Regions from separate parts of the Shewanella sp. LC6 genome, predicted to be linked through region 1. Evidence: predicted binding sites of a transcription regulator. Region 1 holds the regulator's gene; each other region holds the start of a gene.
The links. The regulator LexA, encoded in region 1, represses DNA repair genes until DNA is damaged. The targets are predictions, from matches to a motif close to TACTGTATNNNNATACAGTA.
Positions count from the first base shown of each region.

Region 2: umuD (translesion error-prone DNA polymerase V autoproteolytic subunit) is a predicted target of LexA. The motif match lies at 4,555-4,574, and genes of this name have one in related genera.
Region 3: FJD32_RS08205 (DNA topoisomerase III) is a predicted target of LexA. The motif match lies at 3,297-3,316, and genes of this name have one in related genera.
Region 4: recG (ATP-dependent DNA helicase RecG) is a predicted target of LexA. The motif match lies at 3,786-3,805, and genes of this name have one in related genera.

Region 1 covers NZ_CP043902.1:4,852,630-4,858,125, forward strand. Annotated here, with positions in the region: gene FJD32_RS21655 (VOC family protein) at 1-175, opposite strand, end outside; gene mtr (tryptophan permease) at 308-1,564, opposite strand; gene plsB (glycerol-3-phosphate 1-O-acyltransferase PlsB) at 1,564-3,987, opposite strand; gene lexA (transcriptional repressor LexA) at 4,273-4,893, shown strand; gene FJD32_RS21675 (SulA-like leucine-rich domain-containing protein) at 4,890-5,402, shown strand.
Region 2 covers NZ_CP043904.1:99,767-105,262, reverse strand. Annotated here, with positions in the region: gene FJD32_RS24935 (DNA-binding protein) at 204-1,244, opposite strand; gene FJD32_RS24930 (DNA replication terminus site-binding protein) at 1,393-2,268, opposite strand; gene FJD32_RS24925 (hypothetical protein) at 2,571-2,771, opposite strand; gene FJD32_RS24920 (Y-family DNA polymerase) at 2,869-4,122, opposite strand; gene umuD (translesion error-prone DNA polymerase V autoproteolytic subunit) at 4,110-4,544, opposite strand; gene FJD32_RS24910 (hypothetical protein) at 4,708-4,959, opposite strand; gene FJD32_RS24905 (hypothetical protein) at 5,151-5,496, opposite strand, start outside.
Region 3 covers NZ_CP043902.1:1,800,160-1,805,655, reverse strand. Annotated here, with positions in the region: gene FJD32_RS08210 (porin) at 1-908, opposite strand, end outside; gene FJD32_RS08205 (DNA topoisomerase III) at 1,158-3,284, opposite strand; gene FJD32_RS08200 (hypothetical protein) at 3,486-3,773, shown strand; gene FJD32_RS08195 (alanine/glycine:cation symporter family protein) at 4,146-5,496, shown strand, end outside.
Region 4 covers NZ_CP043902.1:432,333-437,828, reverse strand. Annotated here, with positions in the region: gene FJD32_RS02050 (IS66 family transposase) at 1-907, shown strand, start outside; partial or broken gene FJD32_RS02045 (GGDEF domain-containing protein) at 949-2,394, opposite strand; gene FJD32_RS02040 (ABC transporter substrate-binding protein) at 2,408-3,466, opposite strand; gene recG (ATP-dependent DNA helicase RecG) at 3,822-5,496, shown strand, end outside.

The sequences.
Region 1 (5,496 bases):
TGGCCCCTAAATCGTCCCCCTCCAGATTGAACAGCGAGAAATGACCATTAGGAATTGCCATTTCCACCGCATTCCAACCAAACAGCGCATGGTAAAAACCCTCTGCACCCTGCCAGTCATGGCTCGCCAATTCAACCCAACAGGCCTGTCCCTGTGCGTACTGAGTAATCCTCATTGCAGACTCCAATCAAACAGATAATGTGTTCGAGTTAAGCTGGAGTTTATGCAACTGTCCAGTTTTGGCGGTAAAAAGATGAATACAAAGAAAAAGCCCTCAATTTGAGGGCTTGATTTGCGAGCGAAATACTTAGGAGAACTGCGGTAATAGATTCGCCATCGCGAGTAGATGACAAGCACCCGTCACAACACCAAACAACACTACAAGGATAATTAACGGCGTGCCACCAAAGACCCTAAAACCTTGATGGTTAGGGAAGAGTTGTCTCGACTTGTAGGCCATCAGCGCTGGCACGATAACAGCCCACACGGTTGCCGCTAAGGCTGCAAATCCAATGGCAACTAAAAAGCCATCGGGAAACAGCAAACCAAATATGGTGGGCGGCACAAAGGTGACAATTGCCGTTTTCATCCGGCCAGAGCGCGTATCGTCGAATCCGAATAAATCGGCCAAATAATCGAATAAACCTAAGGTCACACCGAGGAAAGAAGACGCCACAGCTAAATTAGCAAACAGGGTTAACATGCTGTTTAACCAGCTGCTTTCCATTACCTTTGACAGGGCGCCGACTAACACGCCCATATTGCCACCCTGGGCAATAATCTCACTAAACTGGCTGCGGGGAATATTGCCCATAGTGGCGACTAACCAGCAGGCATAAATGATCAGCGCGATAAAAGTCCCGACAAAAATGGCTTTGAAAATGGTCGATGAATCTTTGCCATAATACTTCACCAAACTCGGCACATTTCCATGGTAACCAAAACTGGCTAGACCAAATGGCAAGGCCGCCCACAGATAAGGCATAAAGCTTTGCTTTCCATCCGGTTCGAGCAACTTAGTCACATCGATTTCGATCAGCAAATTACCAATCGCGAGGAAGAAAGTGATGATCATCCCGCCGAGCATAATGGTCGTAATACGATCCACCGCCTTGGTACTGATCAACACGATACAGGCGAGCACGACAGCAAATACTAATCCGGCGACACTTTGAGGCAGCTCAATCCCCATACCTTGGAGGCTATGGTTAACAATCGAGCCACCGCCACTGATGTAGGCGTAGGTTAAGATGTAGAGCACGAAGGCAATGGACACCCCATTCACGATCCGCCAAAACTGGCCTAAAGTTTCCTTGGTCAGGGTATCGAAACTCGCTCCCGGCTCGAAATGCAGGTTGGTTTCGAGCAGTAACAGTCCCGACATCAACATGCAAAACCAAATACCGAGTAACATCAGTACCGAGTAACCAAACCACATGCCAGCGCCCACGACAGGCAAAGAAAACATCCCCGCCCCGACTGTGGTACCGGCAATAATCATGGCACCACCAAGCAAAGACTTGCCCACCGGCTTATTCTTCGCCGCATTCATATGGTTAGCCATTAAGCGATATGCTCCGCGGTCACGCTGGCGACAATCGTCTGCCTTACAGAGGCTCTGAGTAAGCTATTAGCTTGATCGCGAATGCGCTCAACATCAGATTTATCTTCCTTACCAGAGAAATAACCCAACTCTTTTAGCTTAACACTCAAGGTGTTATAGAGTTTCTTATCGTAAAATTCTGGTGCGGTAATTCCATGCAGCGCCCCTAAACGTTGGGCAAGCAGATGGCTTTCAGACTCGAGATCCGAACGCTCCATCTTAGGTCTGTGGGCCAGCAGATTGAAGATAATGGCATAGCGTTGCAAGGTCTCACTAACGCTGCCAGCCAACAATAACATTTGGCTGGTGTGCTCGGTCACAACCGACAACATATCGCTTTCCTGCACTAGACCTTGCTCAATAAACAGCTCGAGCACTTGATTCACGTAGCTTGGGAGATCTTTGATCCCCATAAACAACTCCGCCTTCAATAACGGATAAAAGTCGTTCACTATCCCAAGGATTTGCGCTCTTGAAATCTGTTTATTATTGATTAAACAGCTGGCAATTAATGACGGAATAATAAATAAGTGAATGATATTATTGCGATAGTATGTCATTGACGTCGCTTGTTTTTCATCAATTGACACTATCTCACCCAAAGGATCGGCGTTGATGGAGAACTTGTTCAGCTCTAATCCTTGTTGTACTAAGTGCTTGCCATCACCTTCGGCAACCGACGTAAACGACGTGTAAGGCACACGCTTAAGCAGGGTCAGGTATAAATCTAACTGACGCTCGAGCAAACAACGCTCTAAGGCATTTTGCTCCGACGCCAACAACACTAAACTGGTCAAGGTAATAGAGCTGGCGGCAGCGGCGTCGTTAATCCGCGTCATCACCCGATTTGCTAACACGTTCACCGCTGGGGTTAACCAAGTCGGTTTTTGCTCAGGATCATCAGCCACTTCACTGCGCCAGTTTGGTGCCGTTTCATTCAAGAAATTTTGCAATGTAATCGGCTCACCAAAGTTGACATAACCTTGGCCAAAATTACCTAATTTACGAATAGCACCAAAGACTTGCCATACAGATTCTTTCTGTTTTTTCTTACCGCTTAGCTCTTTGTGATAGGTCGCCACTTCCATCACGTGATCGTAGCCTAAATACACAGGCACTAAGGTGACTGGGCGTTCGATACCACGCAACACACTGTTGATCGTCATAGCGATCATGCCCGTTTTCGGCGCCAATAGACGACCGGTACGAGAACGGCCACCTTCAGAGAAATACTCAACCGAATATCCCTTAGCAAACAGCTGATCGAGGTATTCACGGAACACGGCCGTATAGAGTTTGTTGCCGTTAAAACTACGGCGAATAAAGAAAGCCCCGCCACGGCGGAACAGCGGCCCCGCAGGCCAGAAGTTTAGGTTGATACCCGCAGCAATATGCGGTGGCACCATACCTTGGTAATACAGAATGTAAGATAACAGCAGGTAATCCATATGGCTGCGATGGCAGGGCACATACACAATCTCATGACCATCGTGGTGTAACTGCCGAATATGCTCGGCACCTTTGATGTTAATACCGCTGTAGAGCTTGTTCCATAACCACGTTAAAAAGCGCTCGGCAATACGTACGAGACTATCGGAATAATTCGCCGCAATTTCATCAAGATATTCAATTGCCGTTTCACGCGCTTGGGTTTCAGAAATCTTCTTGCTCGCGGCTTCTTCCTGAATCGCCTTGCGTAAGGATTCAGATTTCAGCAAGGAATGGAATAACGCCTGACGATTAGGCAACACAGGCCCCGTCATCACCTTACGTTGGCGGCGGAAATGTACTCTCGCTACTCGAGCCAATTTATGGGCAATGCCCATATCGGTACCATGTTCGTCGGCCATGTAACGCAGCGATACCGCATTAGAAAATTGCACAAAGTTATGACGACCTAAGAATAAGATCATCAAACACTTGCGTAACCAAGTAGGGTTCTCGCGCTCAAGCACTGCCGCCTTCATGGTGTCGTCTTCTTTACCCGGAGTACGACCCCAATACAGACTCACAGGCACCAGCTGGATATCTAACTCTGGCTTTTCCTTATGGACGGCCAACAAACGCATAAAACATTCGAGGAATGGCTCATTACTGGCGCGTTCACCAAATAAAGGCTTACGACCTTCAAGGCATACCACCCGTGGCGCCACAACGCCATTCACCACCAGCGGCTCGTAAGGGCTTGGCAAACCAAGTTTCGTGGTGATCTCGCTTAACGCAGCAATATCACTCAGGGATTCTGTTTTCATTACATAAGCAAGCGGTCTGGAGGCATCCAGATTCAGATCGGCAAAGGGATCCTGTGGCACAACAATAGTGTGCACTAAGTGCTTTTGGATCCAACGTAATGATTTCAACCAAAGAGAGTCTTGTTTAGGCATTATTCTTATGCAATGTAAGTACGTTCATTAGCCCCATAGAATACCAGATTCTAGAGAATATACCCAAACAACCTAAAGATGCAGGATTCAGCTGCTGATTTTAATGACTTAGTAACGCACTTTAGGCGACACCATTTATTGATACCGTGCAAATGGCATTCACCCCATAGATGACGATTACGGTTATTTGCAGATCTAGCTGACCAAGTTAAAAGTGGTTAATACTTGCACTACCAATAATACTGTATATACTAACAGTAACTGTATAGAAAAACAGGAAAGACCATGAGACCGTTGACGCCACGCCAAGCCGAAATTTTAGAGTTGATTAAACGTAATATTGCCGAGACTGGCATGCCACCCACTCGGGCCGAAATTGCCACCCGTTTGGGTTTTAAAAGTGCAAATGCCGCAGAGGAACACCTTAAGGCATTGGCGAAAAAAGGCTGCATCGAGATCATGCCTGGTACTTCCCGCGGGATCCGTCTCCCTGTAGAGGAAGAAGATAACCGCGAAACAGGCTTGCCACTTATCGGCCAAGTGGCAGCGGGTGAACCGATTCTCGCCCAAGAGCATGTCGAACAGTATTACCAAGTCGACCCCAGCATGTTCCACCCTGCTGCCGATTTCCTGCTGCGCGTAAAAGGCGACAGTATGAAGAATATCGGCATCCTTGAGGGTGACCTGCTTGCCGTTCATAAAGTACAACAAGCGCGCAATGGACAAGTTGTTGTTGCTCGCGTTGACGATGATGTAACCGTAAAACGCTTTGAAAAAAAAGGTAATTTTGTCTACCTACATGCCGAGAATGAAGACTATTCACCGATTAAAGTCGATTTGAGTTTCCAAAGTCTAACAATTGAAGGGCTCGCCGTAGGGGTGATCCGCAATGGAGATTGGCTATGAACAAACTATTAGGTAATGCCCCGCGTCACCCCGGTTTATGGCTCGATACGGTTCGAGATACAGAGACCGACTGGCAGCATACATCAATAGTCACTATGCCAACTCAGAGCCAAGGGCGCCAAGAGCTGACACAGCTGAGCAAACAACTTGCCCAACTGAGCCAACAGGGAAGATGGATAGTGCTCATCAACCCACCTAGTATTGGCTACAAGCAGCTATTAGCAAACGCAGGTGTGCGTATGGATCGCGTACTATTGGTTCACGCAAAAGATGAGGTCGAAACCCTTTGGGCGATGGAAAAAGCCTTAACCAGTGGCACATCTAGCGCAGTGATTACTTGGATTAACGCCCTAGATACTCGCGATAATCGTCGCCTACAAATTGTAGCAAAGAGCGCACGTGCAATGGGTATCGTGCTTGAAGGTTCAACGAATGACCAACCTTCTAGCACCAATCTCACCCAATCGACTAAATTTACTCAACCCGCATTTTTCAGCTCTGTTCATTAAAAATTTTTCACACCGTATTTAGCCTTGAAAGCCGCCTCACCTGTGAATGTGAGGCTTTTTTTTGGCAATTTTTCAGACAATTAGAAAAAGAAGT
Region 2 (5,496 bases), on a different replicon from region 1:
GGGGAGTGATGCTTCACAATCCAGATCTGTCCACCAGTCTGGGGCCTTCCCATGGGCCACTTCTGCAACCCAGGTATGCAGCCGGTGTAACCAGTCATCGTCACCAATAGACGCAGAGGTTAGTTCCATAGCCTCCTCGATATTGACTTGAAGAGCAGCCGCTCTGCTTCGCCACTCTTCTGAATATTTAGCCTTACGCGCCATCAGTTTTCCTCTTTCTTTTTCCCTCCCTTGCCAACTTTAACGAGTTCTAACTCTAACCCAGAAATTTTGGTCAGCGCCTCATTGAGTCTCTGTTCAAGGTTATTGGCCTGCTGGTCCTTTTCCTGTAACTGACCAACAATAACGCCTTTGTCTTGAACAAGAGTGCGAGCTTCCGCTTCGGCGCTAGAGAGTTTAGATTCCAGCTTTTGGATATCACCAGATAGACGCTGGTACTCTCGTTCTAAGGATTCGCCATGAGCTTTGGCTGTGGCAAGGGAGTCCTGTGATTGGGCCAATTTGGCCTGTGTTTTTTCGAGCTGCTCCTTTAACGCTGTATTTTGCTCGTGAGCGGCCCGGAGTTTTTCAGTCTGCTCTATACTCTTGCCTTTTTGGGCTGCTAACTCACCCTCTGTAGTTGCCAATTTTTGGCTCAAAGAGCGATTTTCGCTTTCAGCTTGCTCTAAGTGATCCTGAGCTCGGGTAAGATCGGTGGATTTCGCTTCCAACTTTCCTTCCAAATCCATGATCCGCTTTTCTAGTTTCTCGATGTCAGTTAGAGAGCGTTCTAACTCAGCAGATTTGAGTGATAACGAGCTCTCAGTTTTAGCAAGAGCAGCATCACTCTCTGCTTTTTTGTTGGTCATAGCTTCAAGCTGCTCTTCCAAAAGCTCAGATTTTTCTGTGGCATCATTAGCCATTTCCACGGCTTGCTGCATGTCTTCTTCGAACTCGATCTCTTTTTGTCGCAGAAGCTCTCGCTCGCGCTCAAGCTGATCATCAGCACTGGCTTTTGCAACAGTGTATATTTTCTGGAGAAAGAGCCGAGCATCACTCATGACCGATTCAGGCAGAATCACTTCTACGGGTTCATCATCGAGAGAATGTTCCTCTGACCACTGTTTTAGAAATGTTGATATGGTGGTGTAGCTTCCCTTACCAATGAGATCTCTAACCGCGATGAGAGTTGGACGTTTACCTGCGTCTTTGAGCCTTTGAGCCGCAGCGGCCACATCGTCGTACTCAACTAATTTTCTAGCCATAATAACGTTCCTCTTTTCTTAAAGTAATTATGATAATTACTGTAATATGATAATTATCATAATAATACATTAAAGCAAGGTGGATTGAAATTATTTCGGTTGAACAAAGTCCTTCTCAGTACGGAAGGGCTTTGTTACATGGTCACGTTTACTCAGGGGTCGATTCGATGGTGACGCCACCAAAGGTGCCAAGAATTTCCGACGCCGACTTATCCGAGCGTGTTTTGCGCTGTTCAGATGCGTCGAAGCTCCGAAGCATTTTGAGCTCAACATCCTTGTCTTGTAGCAGGATCAAGGGCATAGGCGCGGTAACGGTTTTGAGTACGCCTGCGGCCATGACGTTTGCTACCGGCTGCACTTTTACCTCCCTTCGCTCCCGGAGGTAAGGCTCTGGAGTGCTGACTATCCTCTGGATCAGTTGTTCAAGGGGAAGCTGATAGTCAGCACCAGAACGTTCAAGCTCCTCTCTTATGCGTTGCAAGAGCTCTTCTTTCACTGGTTTCTTTAAAGAGTCCTTCCGTTGCCAGGTGAAGCGGATAGAGTCGATGTCGCCACTGGAATAGCATCGGATTTGCCTGTAAAGGTGAAGAGTCATTACTCCAGGGCAGTCTACTCGAAGTGCTTCAAACCGCTCTTGCCTGGTGGGATATGTAGAGATAATGAACTCTTCTATACCGGCTTTGGCCGCATTGATACGATCAACTGTCGCAGCAATTTCATCAGCCAGCCCGACTTTGGAAGGGGAGAACCATAGGACCCCCACTGTTCGCCTGGCAGACTTCTGCGAATAGTCTGGATTGATGTGCAGATCTTTGTAGCTATGCGCTGCCAGCTCAAGAGCTTCGCGTCCTATTTGTTCTGTCACGACAATGTTGTTGATGCGCTCACTCTCCATTCCCTTTCTGGTAGGGGGGATGGCCGCAACTTTTGCGTACCGTGGTGGTAGTCGTTTGATAATGGAAGATAGGTTTGTTAAGTCCCGGCACATGGCCGAGAATTGTTCTGAAATGAAATTTTTAGCCATGTTGCCGCCTGTGTGTGGGTTTGTTCTGATAGATCATTGGTTACATAGTAGACAGTATTAGACCATCATGCAACAAGGGGGGTAAGGGCAAGAATACGCCTCCGCTTCGCTTCGGCGGGTGTCCTGTTTGACCTTCGTGTGTGAGATTAGATTGAGAAAAAGAGAGAAAAAGAGAGAAAGAAGAAAAGCGCGGGTCAGGCCAGAAATGTGGCTGAGTGGGACTGCGGGGGTGGGGCTGGCACCTTCTATACCCCACCTTGCATGATGGTCTAACTTCTCAGCTTTAGTACAATGGCCCTATGTTAAATCTCTGGTTTAGACCAAGTGTTGGCAAAGCTAAAATCACTAAGCTGTAGATCCCATGCTGTCAAGATAACATCAGCAACGTCTTTTGCTATTTTGTCCTTGTCTGCATCACTCAGTTCATAACGCTTTAAAATAATTTCCACTTGATCTTTAACCATTAGCGCTTGTTGTTTTTTAACTTCTAAGTTTCTAGACATTTGATTATTCCCATTATTTTCAAAAAATGTAACCTATAACAGACGTTTGAGGTTGTATGCGTGGAGTAAGGCCAGGATAAAACACAATAAAATTCTATTACGCTTTAATCATCGGAATATCGGACCAACGGGTGGTGTACTGCGGCGATAAAAACTGGCGGCGCATAGTCCAATGCTGATCACTCCCCTGTGCAGCAATATACAACACATCACGGCCATAGCGATTATTCAGACTATCAAAGATTTTCATTAAATTAGGGCCGCTCTTTGGCGCATTAAATAAGTCATATTGCACTGACATTTTGGGGCAAAGATCAATCAGGCCAACACCAATTCGATAATAGCGCACACCAGGGCGATAAAGATTTGAAAGCTCTCTGCTTACCGCAGCGCACAGTTCGCGGCTGTCATCAGTGGCGCAGACAAACTTCACGAACCTTTTAAAATACAATGGCTGTGGGTCATGGGGCGAATTAGCAGCAAACACGACCATTGCTTTACATAACGAGCCTTGTTCCCGCGCTTTGGCCGCCGCTATGGCGGCATGTTTGGCTAACGCTTGGTGTAAATGATCACAGGTAGTGATTCGCTCACCAAGGCTACGAGTAGAAAAAATTTGTTGTTTATCCGCTTTTGTTTCGTCCCACGTTTTACAGATCTGTCCATTGAGTTCTCGTACTGTACGCTCTACATCTATTGAATAATGCTGTCGAGCTATTTTCGGCGCCAGTTGAGCCAAATCGTAGGCAGTTTGCACACCCTGTGAGCCCAATTTAGCACTTAACTTGCGACCAATCCCCCAAACCTCATTAACGGGCATAGATTTTAAGATTTGAATACGTTGTACATCGTTATTTATAACGCAAACGCCATGATATTGCGGCAGTTGTTTAGCTGCATGATTAGCCAATTTAGCAAGAGTTAATGTCTCGCCAACCCCAACACAAACCGGCAAACGACACTCACGCCAAACAACTCGACGCAGCTCAGAACAATGTGCCGTTAAGTCTCCAATTGAAGCGCAGCGTTTGAACGACACAAAAGACTCATCAATAGAGTACACGTATTGTTCGGGCGCGAAACGCCCGATCACTTGCATCATTTTTGCAGACAGATCAGCATACAGTTCATAGTTAGATGAAAACACATGTACATTATATTGTCTGCATAGATGTTGCTGCTCAAAATAAGGAGCAAATTTTTTCACCCCAACGGACTTGGCCGCACGATTGATTGCCACACAACACCCGTCGTTATTGCTGAGTACAATCGCAGGAAGTCCTCGCAAGTCGGGCCTAAAGACCATTTCACAGCTTACATAAAAGGAGTTAGCATCAATCAGTCCGTACATAATTGACTCAGATATTGTTCAAGTAAGCTTGAATACTCATGTACTCTGATCGATTTAGTGATCACCCCTTCAACCGAGAAAGTATCCGCATCATCAATTGCAACGGATGCTATGTTTTGTTGTTGATCTATCGAAACCAGTAACCGGCGCTTTTCATCGAGAAGCTTTACAGTAAATTCACCATTGTAGCTGGCAACCACAATCGAGAGATTACGGCGCTTAGCTGCACGGTCTATCACCAGTATATCGCCATCATAGATCCCAACCCCTTCCATTGAGCGTCCCGCCGCACGACCGAACCAGGTTGAGCTTGGATGCTCAACAAGTAGTTGATCTAGACTGAGCGGTAATTCTACGTAATCAGCCGCAGGGCTTGGAAAACCCGAAATTCCTGCACTCGCATTGCATGTGATGAGTTTCATAGCATTAAACCACTGTATAAATAATCAGTAATAATAGCAGTAAAAAAATAAAAATCTAAAATTTCGATCCTGCTGTCGATTCCTGGCATAATTCGGTGGGTAATCGCCACCGCTCTTTGCTGTGTCATCAACAAAAATAAGGTGGAGCTGGCAGTGTGCCAGCTTAGAGATAGCTATTTAGTGCGCGCATTAATCTTTCAAATTTGAGTAATGGAACTTGCTCTAAGTCATTGTTTGCTAGAGCCAATATATCTAAAGGAAAAAATCCGCTATTACTCAAATGTATCCACTGTTTAGTTATGTCTTGAGTAACTAATAATCTTGGTGTTTCCCCTGAAAAATTTCCCAATATTGCATTTCGCAATCGCTCTGAACGTTTTTGCTCAGTGTTTAAAATAATGAATGGTACTGCCATACGAAACTCCACACGAATTATAGTGTTGAGCAATATATACATGCGTATAGAGGAGAGCAAAAAACGAGGATATTTATAGCATTCTTGTTTCTATAATTGTTTCCGTGTTGCTTAAAACAGAACTTAAGCGTCACGGAATCCAATGGTTTCAAGAATTAACTTCACAACTTTGCAGACGCCTGATAGTGCTATTAGGACAGATTGCGGTCCATCCATGCTGATTGACGCAATAACGCTATAGCATCAGAAGGGCTAACTTTCCATGCGTTGGATAGCTGGCGAACAGCGAAAACTGCGAGTTCCAATCGGTCATCATCATTGATGAAATTCTGGAGCTGGTTGCCTCGCTCGCTTAGGGTGATTGCAACACCGGCTTTGCCGTTGTTGTAAACCGCAAAGCTCTTATTCTTCGAGTCACCGTGATAGGAACCCTCAGCCTTGCTACGCAAGCCAAAGAGAACACCGCAAAACGCCGTCAGCTCGCCACGAGTGAGCTGCACAGTGATCTTGCTTTTCCAGTCTGGGCTGACCCCCGAT
Region 3 (5,496 bases), 2.0 Mb from region 1:
GCACCTGTAGAATCGTAAAGCTCGCCACCCACTAACTCATTTTGCTCACTCTTATGGGCGTTAAAACCAACATATAATCCATCTGCATCACGGCCCGGCGCATACTGATAAAAACGACCGTACTGCGCACCAATACCAATGATTTGATTGGTATTGTCTACGTCTTTACCGGCGAGGTTTCCAGTAAAGTCGCCACGGTTAAAGCCTGCTAACACCTTAAATTTATCTGTAATGTAGTAAGTCGCGCTGGCACCATAGCTAGGATCAAAGCTCAGCTCTGAACCATCATTTAAGGCATGACCTTGGTTATCATAAAGTGCTACATCGCTATTTTGCTTTGAAGCGTATTGCACCGCGATATGCAGTTTACCAAAGGTATTACGGTATTGCAGCGCCGCATCGGCACGTCCAGCCCCCGTTAACCCACCATCACCGAAGGTATAAGCACCGACCGACCAGCCAGTAAACGCATTGAGCACATCCGTGGTATAGGCAACATCGTAGTAAGCTCCCCACTGCTTACCAAAGCTGAGGGTGCCCCATTTGTCGTGCGACATGCCAACATAACCTAAGCGGTTAAATAGGAAATCTGAGGTTTTTGAAGCGGATAATTGGCCGCCACCTTGGCCTTGGGTATAAATTAGACCATCGTCGCTGGTGACCATATTAATACCCCATTCAGTATGGGCAAAGGAGCGCCAGCCGTTTTTCTCTTGGCGGTCAAAACGAAATCCCACCCGGGAAAAGTTATCGATAACTGAAGTTTCATGACCATCATTTAACGCCGCAAAGCCTAACCATCCGATCATATTGACACTATTGGTTTGATCGTTATACAACTCAACCGCATGAGTTGTACCTGTGAATAACATCGCGGGGATCATCACTGCAAGCAATTTCTTTTTCATATCATCTATACCTATTCATTCAGCTAAATCATAAATAATCTTATGATTTGATTGGCTTATTATATTCTCCGGCCAAGGCAAAGCAGTTAGCATGCCACGGAGCAGAAAAGTTGAGTTTCCAGGTATTTTTTAGAAGTGGATCGGCCAATCACGAAATAACGTGATTGGCGGTAATTAAATATCGCGGAATAAATTAAATATCGTTACCAAATCGCGAACATTAGCGACAGTTTGATTACATTTGTGTCATCAGGCTTGGGCGGTCGCTTTGCTCGTTCGCCGTCTAGGGACGGTCGGTTTAGCTGTTGTGGATGTGGAAGATGCTGCGGCTGAATTTCTAGCATTTCCTTTTTTAGCGCCCGTTCCGGCTTTTTTCCCGCCAGCAGCGCCTCTGGTTCCAGCTTTTCGATAGACGGACTTTTTAGCTGCTCGCTTAAAACCCTGTCCTTTTAAGCCATTGAGAGCTGAGGGTAATTGGGCGCCCGCATTTTCGATTAAGTGATTTAACGTCCCCAGCAGTGGCTGCATAAATCCTTGATAAGAGATTTCCTTATGGCAGATGCCATTTAGGCTTGCCTCCCACAGCGCGGTCATATCGGGTGTTGTGGCACTAAGGGGTAAGCTATTGATTAAACCTTTACCCACCTCAGTTGCCACAATTGACTTGCCCTGACGCTGAATAAAACCCCGTTTAAACAACAGCTCAATAATGCCTGCGCGGGTCGCTTCCGTCCCTAAGCCATCGGTTTCCTTTAAAATTTTGCGGATCTCGGGGTCAGTCACATAACGATTAATCCCCGTCATGGCGCTCAGCAAGGTCGCATCGGTAAAGGCTTTGGGGGGCTGAGTTTGCTTCTCGACCAATTCACCTTGGTTGCAGTGAAGGATTTGTCCTAGGGCTAAAGGCGGTAAAATGCCACAAAACACCTCATCTTCTGCATCCTTATCGGTACTTTTATCATCAGTATTTTGAAGCGATTCTCGCCCCATAGACTCTTTATGTTCATCAGCTTCCCGTGCAAACAGTTGTTTCCAACCTAGGGATTTATCCTGTCTAGCCTTCGTTTTAAAGAGACCACCTTCAATGGTCACTTCGACCGCAGTTTCACTGTAGCAATAGGCGGGGTAAAACTGCGCCAAATACTGGCGGGCAATATGTAGATAAAGCTGCCTTTCCCGCTGGCTTAAACTGCCTAAATTGGGCTGTTTTTCCGTTGGAATAATAGCGTGGTGGGCATCGACTTTTTTATCATCCCACGCCTTAGATTTAAGCCGAGGATTCGGCGCCTCAGCGTGTGCGACTAACTCGGGCGTCCCCCCCATAATGGCCGCTAATACACTGCTTGCTAGACCATGTTGCTCTGTAGGTAAATAGCGGCTGTCAGAGCGCGGGTAGGTAATCAGCTTATGGCGCTCATATAAACTCTGGCAGGTATCGAGCACGTCCTTAGCGCTCATCCCAAACCGCTTGGCTGCATCAATTTGCAGTGCCGATAAGCTGTAGGGTAATGGCGGATTCTGCTGTTTATCCTTAGTGCTTAACTGGGTCACTTTGGCGGGTTTATCGGTGATCCGACGCACCACATTTTGTGCTAAGCCCTTAGCAAGCACTCGCCCTTCTTCGTCCATATAAGGTAAACAGGCTTCACTGGGTTGCCACTTCGCAGTGAAAGATTGTTGTTTATCCGTTACTAAATGCGCTAAGACTTCATAAAAGGGTTTAGATTGAAATCGCGCGATTTCCTCATCGCGGCGCACGATAAGCCCAAGGAGCGGGGTTTGCACTCGACCGACGGATAGCACGCCCTGATAGCCGACCTTTTTCCCTTGGATGGTGTAGGCCCGTGTCATATTCATGCCATAGAGCCAATCGGCACGGCTCCGGGCAAGTGCAGAAGTAGACAAAGGAATAAACTCACGGTTACTACGAAGTTGCGACAAGGCACGTTTCACCGCCTGCGGGTTTAAGTCGCTGATAAGGAGTCGCTGCGTTTGCTGTAATTTATCGCCCGTCACGCCCAAATAGGCGATTACTTCATCAACCAATAATTGCCCTTCCCTGTCTGGATCACCCGCATTCACTAAGGTATCGGCCTGTTTTACCAGCTTTTTAAGTACAGTGAGTTGGCTACGGGTCGCGGCCTTAGGTTTAAGCTGCCACTTCTCGGGCACTATGGGTAAATGCTCAAACTTCCACGATTTGAACTCGGGGTTATAGGCATCGGGCTCGGCCTGTTCAAGCAAATGCCCAACACACCAAGACACGCAGTTTCCTTGGGCGTCTTCAATAAACCCGTCACCTTTTTTGTGGGGTTTTGGTAGCACATCGGCGATTGCACGCCCAAGACTTGGTTTTTCAGCAATATAGAGGATCATATCTACATTAAACACTGGATATAATTACAGTGTAATTTAGCCCAAAGCAGACAAGAGTGCAAACAGCCTTCTTTAGATCGAGAGCCAATTTAGCTCGTTAAGCTCTAACTGAACACTAAAGCTGTGTAAATTTAGTTGAGAATAGTTCTCATCTAGATTTATTATTCTTTCCATCACTTAAAGAGGAATCAGGAAAAAGAGATGAATACGCTGACCTTGCCCTATCATGCTAAACCCGCATTTAAACCTGCACTAGTATTAAGATTCAATCAATTAATGCTATTTCATAGCCTCTTATTACTGGCATTAAGTCTGCTTTGTGGGATGGGTCTTGAAACATTAAATCTTGAGGTTCCGTTCCTCTCTTGGGCTTTTATCCTGTTTCTACCTGTAGCTGTAAGTCTATCTTTGCTATTAAAACATCGCGTTAGCCGCCGTAGCCTGGCATGGCTCTTTGGACTGTGGATGCTGTTATGGCTGGTAATTTAAGCCAAGTTTTCTTTGCCTTGCACAAATACCGTCCCCGCTATCCACTTTGGCTGAGTTAATAGTCTCAATCAATTCGCCTTATCTCCCCCGCTTTTCTCAATGATTCAAGTTGCTAGATTACAAATCTCAATGCAGCAGAGATAACACGCTGCAAAATAAAGCTCCTCAGTAACCCCATCAAATAAAGAACGTTAAATTATCAAATATTTAACAACTTTAGCTATGAAGTAACTAAAAAAATCGTTATGTTGAAGCTCTTGGACGCACACACGCGTTTTAACCTTAGGCCTAATTGGCTGTTTAGTACCCAAAATCACCTAAAAAAATCTTAAAAACTCTGCAAAAAACAACAGAATATTGGAGTTGAATTATATGAATGAGATTGTTAATGCGGTCAACAATATCGTCTGGAGTCCCGCGCTCGTTTATCTTTGCCTCGGTGTAGGACTCTTTTTCTCCCTGCGCTCACGCTTTTTACAGTTACGTCATTTACCCGAAATGATCCGTCTAATGTTTGATGGCAAAAGCACCGATGCTGGTGTGTCTTCCTTCCAAGCTTTAGCCATGACCTTAGCCGGTCGTGTTGGTACTGGTAATATCGCTGGTGTTGCCACGGCGATTACCTTTGGTGGCCCTGGCGCTCTTTTTTGGATGTGGATGGTAGCGTTTCTGGGCGCAAGCTCAGCATTTGTTGAATCCACCTTAGGCCAAGTCTACAAAGAAAAAATCAACGGTGAGTACCGCGGCGGCCCCGCCTTTTATATTGAAAAAGGCTTAGGCATGAAGTGGTACGCTTGGACATTTGCCATTGCGACCATTTTTGCCTGCGGGATTTTACTGCCAGGGGTACAAGCCAACTCCATTGGTTCAAGCTTAAAAACCGCCTTCAATATTGACCCTAATGTCACAGCAGCCATTCTTGCGATGCTATTAGGTTTTATTATTTTTGGAGGGGTGAAACGGATTGCGCAGTTCGCCAGTACTGTAGTGCCTTTTATGGCGCTCGGCTATATCATTGTCGCCTGCGTGATTATCGCCCTTAACATTGGCCAGCTGCCCGATATTATTCTGTTGATCCTAAAAAGCGCCTTCGGACTCGATGCAGGCTTTGGTGCGATTTTAGGTCTTGCGATTATGTGGGGGGTAAAACGCGGTATTTACTCCAACGAAGCGGGTCAAGGTACTGGGCCGCACGCTTCTTCTGCCGCCGCAGTGAGTCATCCAGCCAAACAGGGGTTAGTGCAAGCCTTCTCAGTGTATGTTGATACCCTGTTCGTCTGCTCAGCCACTGGCTTTATGCTGCTGATCACAGGCCTGTATAATGTGCAGGGCCCTGATGGCGCAGCGCTTTATACCGGGATTGCGGGGATTGCGGCGGGCCCTGGTTATGTACAAACCGCAATGGAAAGCATGATGCCAGGCTTTGGTAATATGTTCGTCGCCGTTGCGCTATTCTTCTTCGCCTTCACCACCATTGTGGCCTACTACTATATTGCCGAAACAAACATCGCTTATATCAATCGCAAAGTGAATCGTCCTTGGCTTACAGTGGTACTGAAAGTCGTGCTAATGGCCTCCACAGTCTATGGCACAGTGAAAACCGCAGACTTGGCTTGGGGGATGGGTGATATTGGTGTGGGAATTATGGCGTGGTTAAACATTATTGCCATTATTCTCCTGCAAAAAATTGCCTTCACTTGTCTTAAAGATTATGAATCTCAAC
Region 4 (5,496 bases), 620 kb from region 1:
TCAGGAGCAGTTGTTTAATCAGGCCGGTATTGAGCTTAGCCGTCAAACGATGAGCCGCTGGCTGATAAGCTGTGCAGAGAAACTGAAACCGTTACTGGCGTTAATGAAAGCTGAGCTTCTGAAACAGCCCGTGCTGTGGGCAGATGAAACCACGGTTAATGTGCTGGATGTTGAGAAAAGCACCTGTTATATGTGGGTATATGGCTGTGGCTTAGAAAAAAGTACCGGCCCCAAGCTCGTGCTGTTTGATTATCAGGATAGTCGCAGCAGTAAACATCCCACCGACTTCCTGGCGGGGTTTAACGGTTATCTGCAGGTCGACGGTTATGCCGGATATGAGAAAACCCACGCAACCTTAGTCGGCTGCTGGGCGCATGCCAGACGCAAGTTCGTCGAAGCCCAAAAAGCGCAGGGCAAAGGCAAAACGGGTAAGGCCGATGTGGCCCTTAACCATATCCAGAAACTCTATGCGCTGGAGAGTAAATTAAAAACTGCGCCGCCTGATAAGAAATATGAAGCCAGGCAAACGCTAGCCAAGCCGTTGCTCGCGCAATTCAAAAGCTGGTTGGATAAATCAAGCGAGAGTGTCACGAAAGAAAGTTTACTGGGAGCGGCTATTACGTATAGCCTGAATCAGTGGCCCAAGCTTGTCCGCTATCTGGATGATGGCTGTCTGAATATCGACAACAATCGTGCGGAGCGCGCCATCAAACCGTTCGTGATTGGTCGCAAGGCGTGGTTGTTCGCTAATACCAAGACGGGAGCACAAGCCAGTGCGGCACTGTACAGCCTGGTCGAGACCTCAAAAATCAACGGACTGGAGCCGTATGATTACCTATGCCGCTTATTAACCGAGCTACCCAAAGCCAACACCCAAGAGAAACTACAGCAACTCCTGCCTTACTGATCACCAGCCACACCGCAAGGTGTGGTTGGCGTTACGCTTACGTTGTAACTCTTAAAATAATCAATATCCAACATCAACACACCGACTGCTGTGTTGCCATGGAGTAATGTGTCGAGTGTTTGTGTAAAGGGGCGTCGATTGCTCAGCCCAGTTAATTCATCGGTTTCAGCCATGACTCTGAGTTGCGTATTCACCGTTACCAGTGCTTGCTGTAAGTTAAGCATCTGTCGCTCTTTTTCTTCACGCAGCAATAACTCGTTCAGCGCTGCGGAAAACTGAGTCAACATCACTTTTTTTTGTTTAGTCCAATTTAGTGGTCGAGAAACCATTGAGAGCGATAATAGCCCGACAATTTCATCGGCATTTTTCATGGCAAATGCGGCAATAGAGCAAATACCAATACCTCGAAGTAACCCGTATTCTTCAGGCGATGTTTGCTTCAATGAGTCGACATTCTCGATAACTAATGTCGATTCCTGCTCAAATTTTTGTGCCAGCAAAGTAACAATATCCGCAGAAATGCTAATAATTTCAGATACATTAGGTTCACTAGACCAAACGCAACGGTAGTTTACCTGTCGTTGGTTAAACTCTATTAGGCTTACCCTTTCGACATCAAATAATCGCCCGATTTTACGGCAAACCTCAGTAAGGTTGTTGTCTAAGTTAAGGGTCTCCACTGTTAAAAATTGCAATGATATTTCAGCTAACAGTTGGCTAGCTTGGGACTGCCAATTGAGCGCTTGAGTCCGCTCATCAACTAAACGTGCTAACTGACTTTGCTGTTGCTGCAATGCACGCTTTTGGCGTTTATTAACCGCGAGATCGTTGCGAATTCTTTGATACATAGCCTGAAGCGATTGAGCAACATGACCAATTTCATCAGGATTTCTCACCACACTATCGGGTACGGTTAACTTAGGTAATGCATTCAAATTTATCTGGTTAGCAAACCGCTCCAATTCCGATAAACGATTGGTCACCAATAAACGCACCAGCGTAAGGATAAGATAAATCATCAGTAAGGTTTTAAGCCCATTGCCTAAGACAATAATGATCAATTGTTGCCATAATTCGTAATAGAGTTTGTCCGTATCCAGCCCGACGGTCAGCATACCAATCTGTTGTTCCTGATACATAATCGGGTAACGAAACAGGGTTTGTCGGTAATCCTTAGCGTGAATCGCCTTGCCCAACTGCATGGCTACGCCATCGATACTCTCTAAATTGACACTCGACACCATCGGCATCATGCCCAAGCCTGAAAGCAAATCAGATAACAGACCATGGTCCACATCCCAAAGTGACTTAGCAATAGTGGGTAAGATCGATTCGGAATATTCACGAATATCGGCAGTTGTATTATCAATGCTTTCTTGATAATTCCAGACTAACTGCACCAGCATGGTCAGGACAGCAAAAAACGAGCTCACCCCAATAATAGTGAGCGTCATTCTATGACTGATGGAATGATTACGATGCTTCATGAATACCTATTAATTACTGTTGTGATAACTTATCCACTATTTGTGTCTTAAAAATCCCAGCCCAATCCCTTGCAACTAACTTCTGATAAAAAGCTGAATCGGGATTAAGTACCCTAAAGAGTTCTATATCCTCATAGGAGGAATAACGTTGGGTCTCTTGGTATTGTTTGAGCTGAATTAACCCTAAAGCACCCGCTAAAAAATGCCCACCTCCCAGAGCACTCACTTTACGTTCTTGGCAGAGCGACAAAATCTCAGGGGAAGTATTAATCGAACTGACCAGTACATCACGTCCAGGTTCAAGGCCCTTTTCGCGGAGTGCTTTTACCACTCCGATAGCCATTTTATCGTTCGCCGTCCAGATTAAGGTTAAATCCGGATAACGGCTGAGCAAGGTTAATGTTTGATCATAAGCAATATCTTCACGCCATTGACCATATACCGTTTGAGTAACAATAACATTGGGTTGCATAAAGAAATAATCATTAGCGCCTTGAGTTCTTAACACTGATGCGGGCGTAGATTTATCGCCCGAGATTAATAAAACCTTAGCCTTTTTATTTTCTAAACGACTTAGCAAATTTTTAGCGGTATCAGCACCAATAGCATAGTTATCTGGGATAAGCGCTGGTAATAAATAAGTTTGCCAATGTGGATCTGCCAATAAGTGTTCTCGCTCGGCGACAGAAATATCATTTAAAATCAATTGAACATATATGGGATATTGATAAAGCATCTGCAACATTTTTATCGCAGACTGCTTCTCATTCACTAAAATAATATGAGTAGGAAGTGATGGCTGAGATTTTAGTAACGTTTCTAATTGAGCAATCATTTTAAAGTGATTGCGATCTGAATGTATGATTTGCAAATTAATATCAAGCTTTGATGAAGCCACCTGCATTAATTTATCGACATCACCCCAAAAGCTATCCGTAACCGCGCCTGGATTAAAAAAAACCACATCCAATTTAGCCCACGCAGGCAAAGCAAAACACAGTATGCCTATCCATAAACAACGTAAACATAATAGATGCAAAGGCGAGTACTCCTCGACCGTGTTTCCCCGCATGTGATCCATCACAGAGGTCACTTTATTATTATCGATTCACAACCTTGTTACCGCATAATTACCAAAACAACCCAATGGCAACCAACACTTCGATTAAACCACAAAATAACAAAAAGTGTACTTTATAATAAAGAATATTAATTTTTGCTCCTGTTTTAGGCTCGAAATTGTAGAATATTCATTTAATATTAATAAGATAACTCGACGTATAAGATAAGAGGCTATTTTTAATTCCAATATTGCTCATTCAGCCTCTTTACATAGCGCACTTAACCGCAGTCGATCCCCCAAGATTGCCTTACGTTTATTCTCTGTTAGTATATGTATAAATTCACAGTGATTGAGTGCTAACGACTTGCAGCAATTGGATCTTGTTCCGATCACCGAACTCAAGGGCGTCGCCAAAAGAGTCGCGGAAAAACTCGCCAAACTCGGCATCACAACAGTACAAGATCTGCTGTTTCACTTGCCCCTGCGCTACGAAGACCGCACTCAAATCTATCCCATCGCCGCACTCATGCCCGGAAATTACGGCACCATTGAGGCCGAAATCCAGTCGACTCAAATCCTTCAGGGCCGTAAACGCATGCTCGTCTGCAATGTGCGTGACAATACTGGCAGCATGAGCCTGCGCTTTTTTAACTTTTCAATGGCGCAGCGCAATGCGATGCAAAATGGATTAATGATCCGTGCCTATGGCGAAATTCGTCGCGGAAGCCATCAAGCGGAAATCGTGCATCCCGAATATAAAATCGTCTATCCGGGTGAGGATATTCACCTAAGCGATACACTTACGCCGATTTATCCCACCACCGAGGGCTTAAAACAGGCGAGTTGGATTAAGCTCACCGAACAGGCACTTGAATTATTAGAAGATGGCGGCTTGACCGAGTTATTACCCGCCCATTTGCAGCCAAACAACATGAGCCTAAAACAGGCGCTGCAAACCCTGCATCGCCCCCATGCGGGGATTTCACAATTTGATTTAGAGCTTGGTCAACACCCCGCGCAGCAGCGACTGGTGCAGGAAGAATTACTCGCCCACAACCTGAGTATGCTACGCCTTAGACAACGCAGTAACCTCGACGCCGCCGTAACCATGCATGCCACGGGGCAATTACTAAACCCTTTTCTCGCCTCACTGCCCTTTAAACCCACAGGCGCGCAGCAACGTGTCGTTGCCGAGATAGGTAAAGATTTAGCACAACCGCACCCCATGATGCGCTTAGTGCAAGGGGATGTCGGCTCAGGCAAAACCTTAGTCGCCGCCCTCGCCGCCCTTCAAGCGATTGAAAACGGCTATCAAGTGGCCATGATGGCGCCCACTGAATTACTCGCCGAGCAGCATGCAGCTAACTTTGCCGCGTGGTTTGAACCACTAGGATTAAAAGTCGGTTGGCTTGCGGGTAAGCTTAAAGGCAAGGCGCGGGCGCAATCTTTAGCCGATATTGAATCTGGCGCATCGCAAATGGTGATCGGTACCCACGCCATTTTTCAGCAACAGGTTATCTTCCATAGGCTCGCTTTAATTATCATCGACGAGCAGCACCGATTTGGTGTCCACCAGCGGATGGGACTCAGGGAAAAAGGTATCAATCAAGGGTTTCATCCCCATCAGTTGATTATGACGGCAACCCCGATCCCACGGACGTTAGCCATGACAGCCTACGCCGATCTCGACACCTCGATTATCGATGAGTTACCCCCAGGGCGCACACCCGTCACCACAGTCGCCATACCCGATTCGCGCCGTAATGAAGTACTCGAGCGCGTCCGCAACAGCGTGATCACGGACAAACGCCAAGCCTATTGGGTCTGTACCTTGATTGAAGAGTCCGAAGTCCTCGAGTGCCAGGCCGCCGAAGATACCGCTGAAGAATTGCGCCAAGCACTGCCGGAGCTGACCATAGGTTTAGTACACGGCAGGATGAAAAGTGCTGAAAAGCAACAAATTATGACGGACTTTAAAGCGGGAACCATCAACTTATTGGTGGCAACCACAGTAATTGAGGTCGGCGTCGATGTCCCTA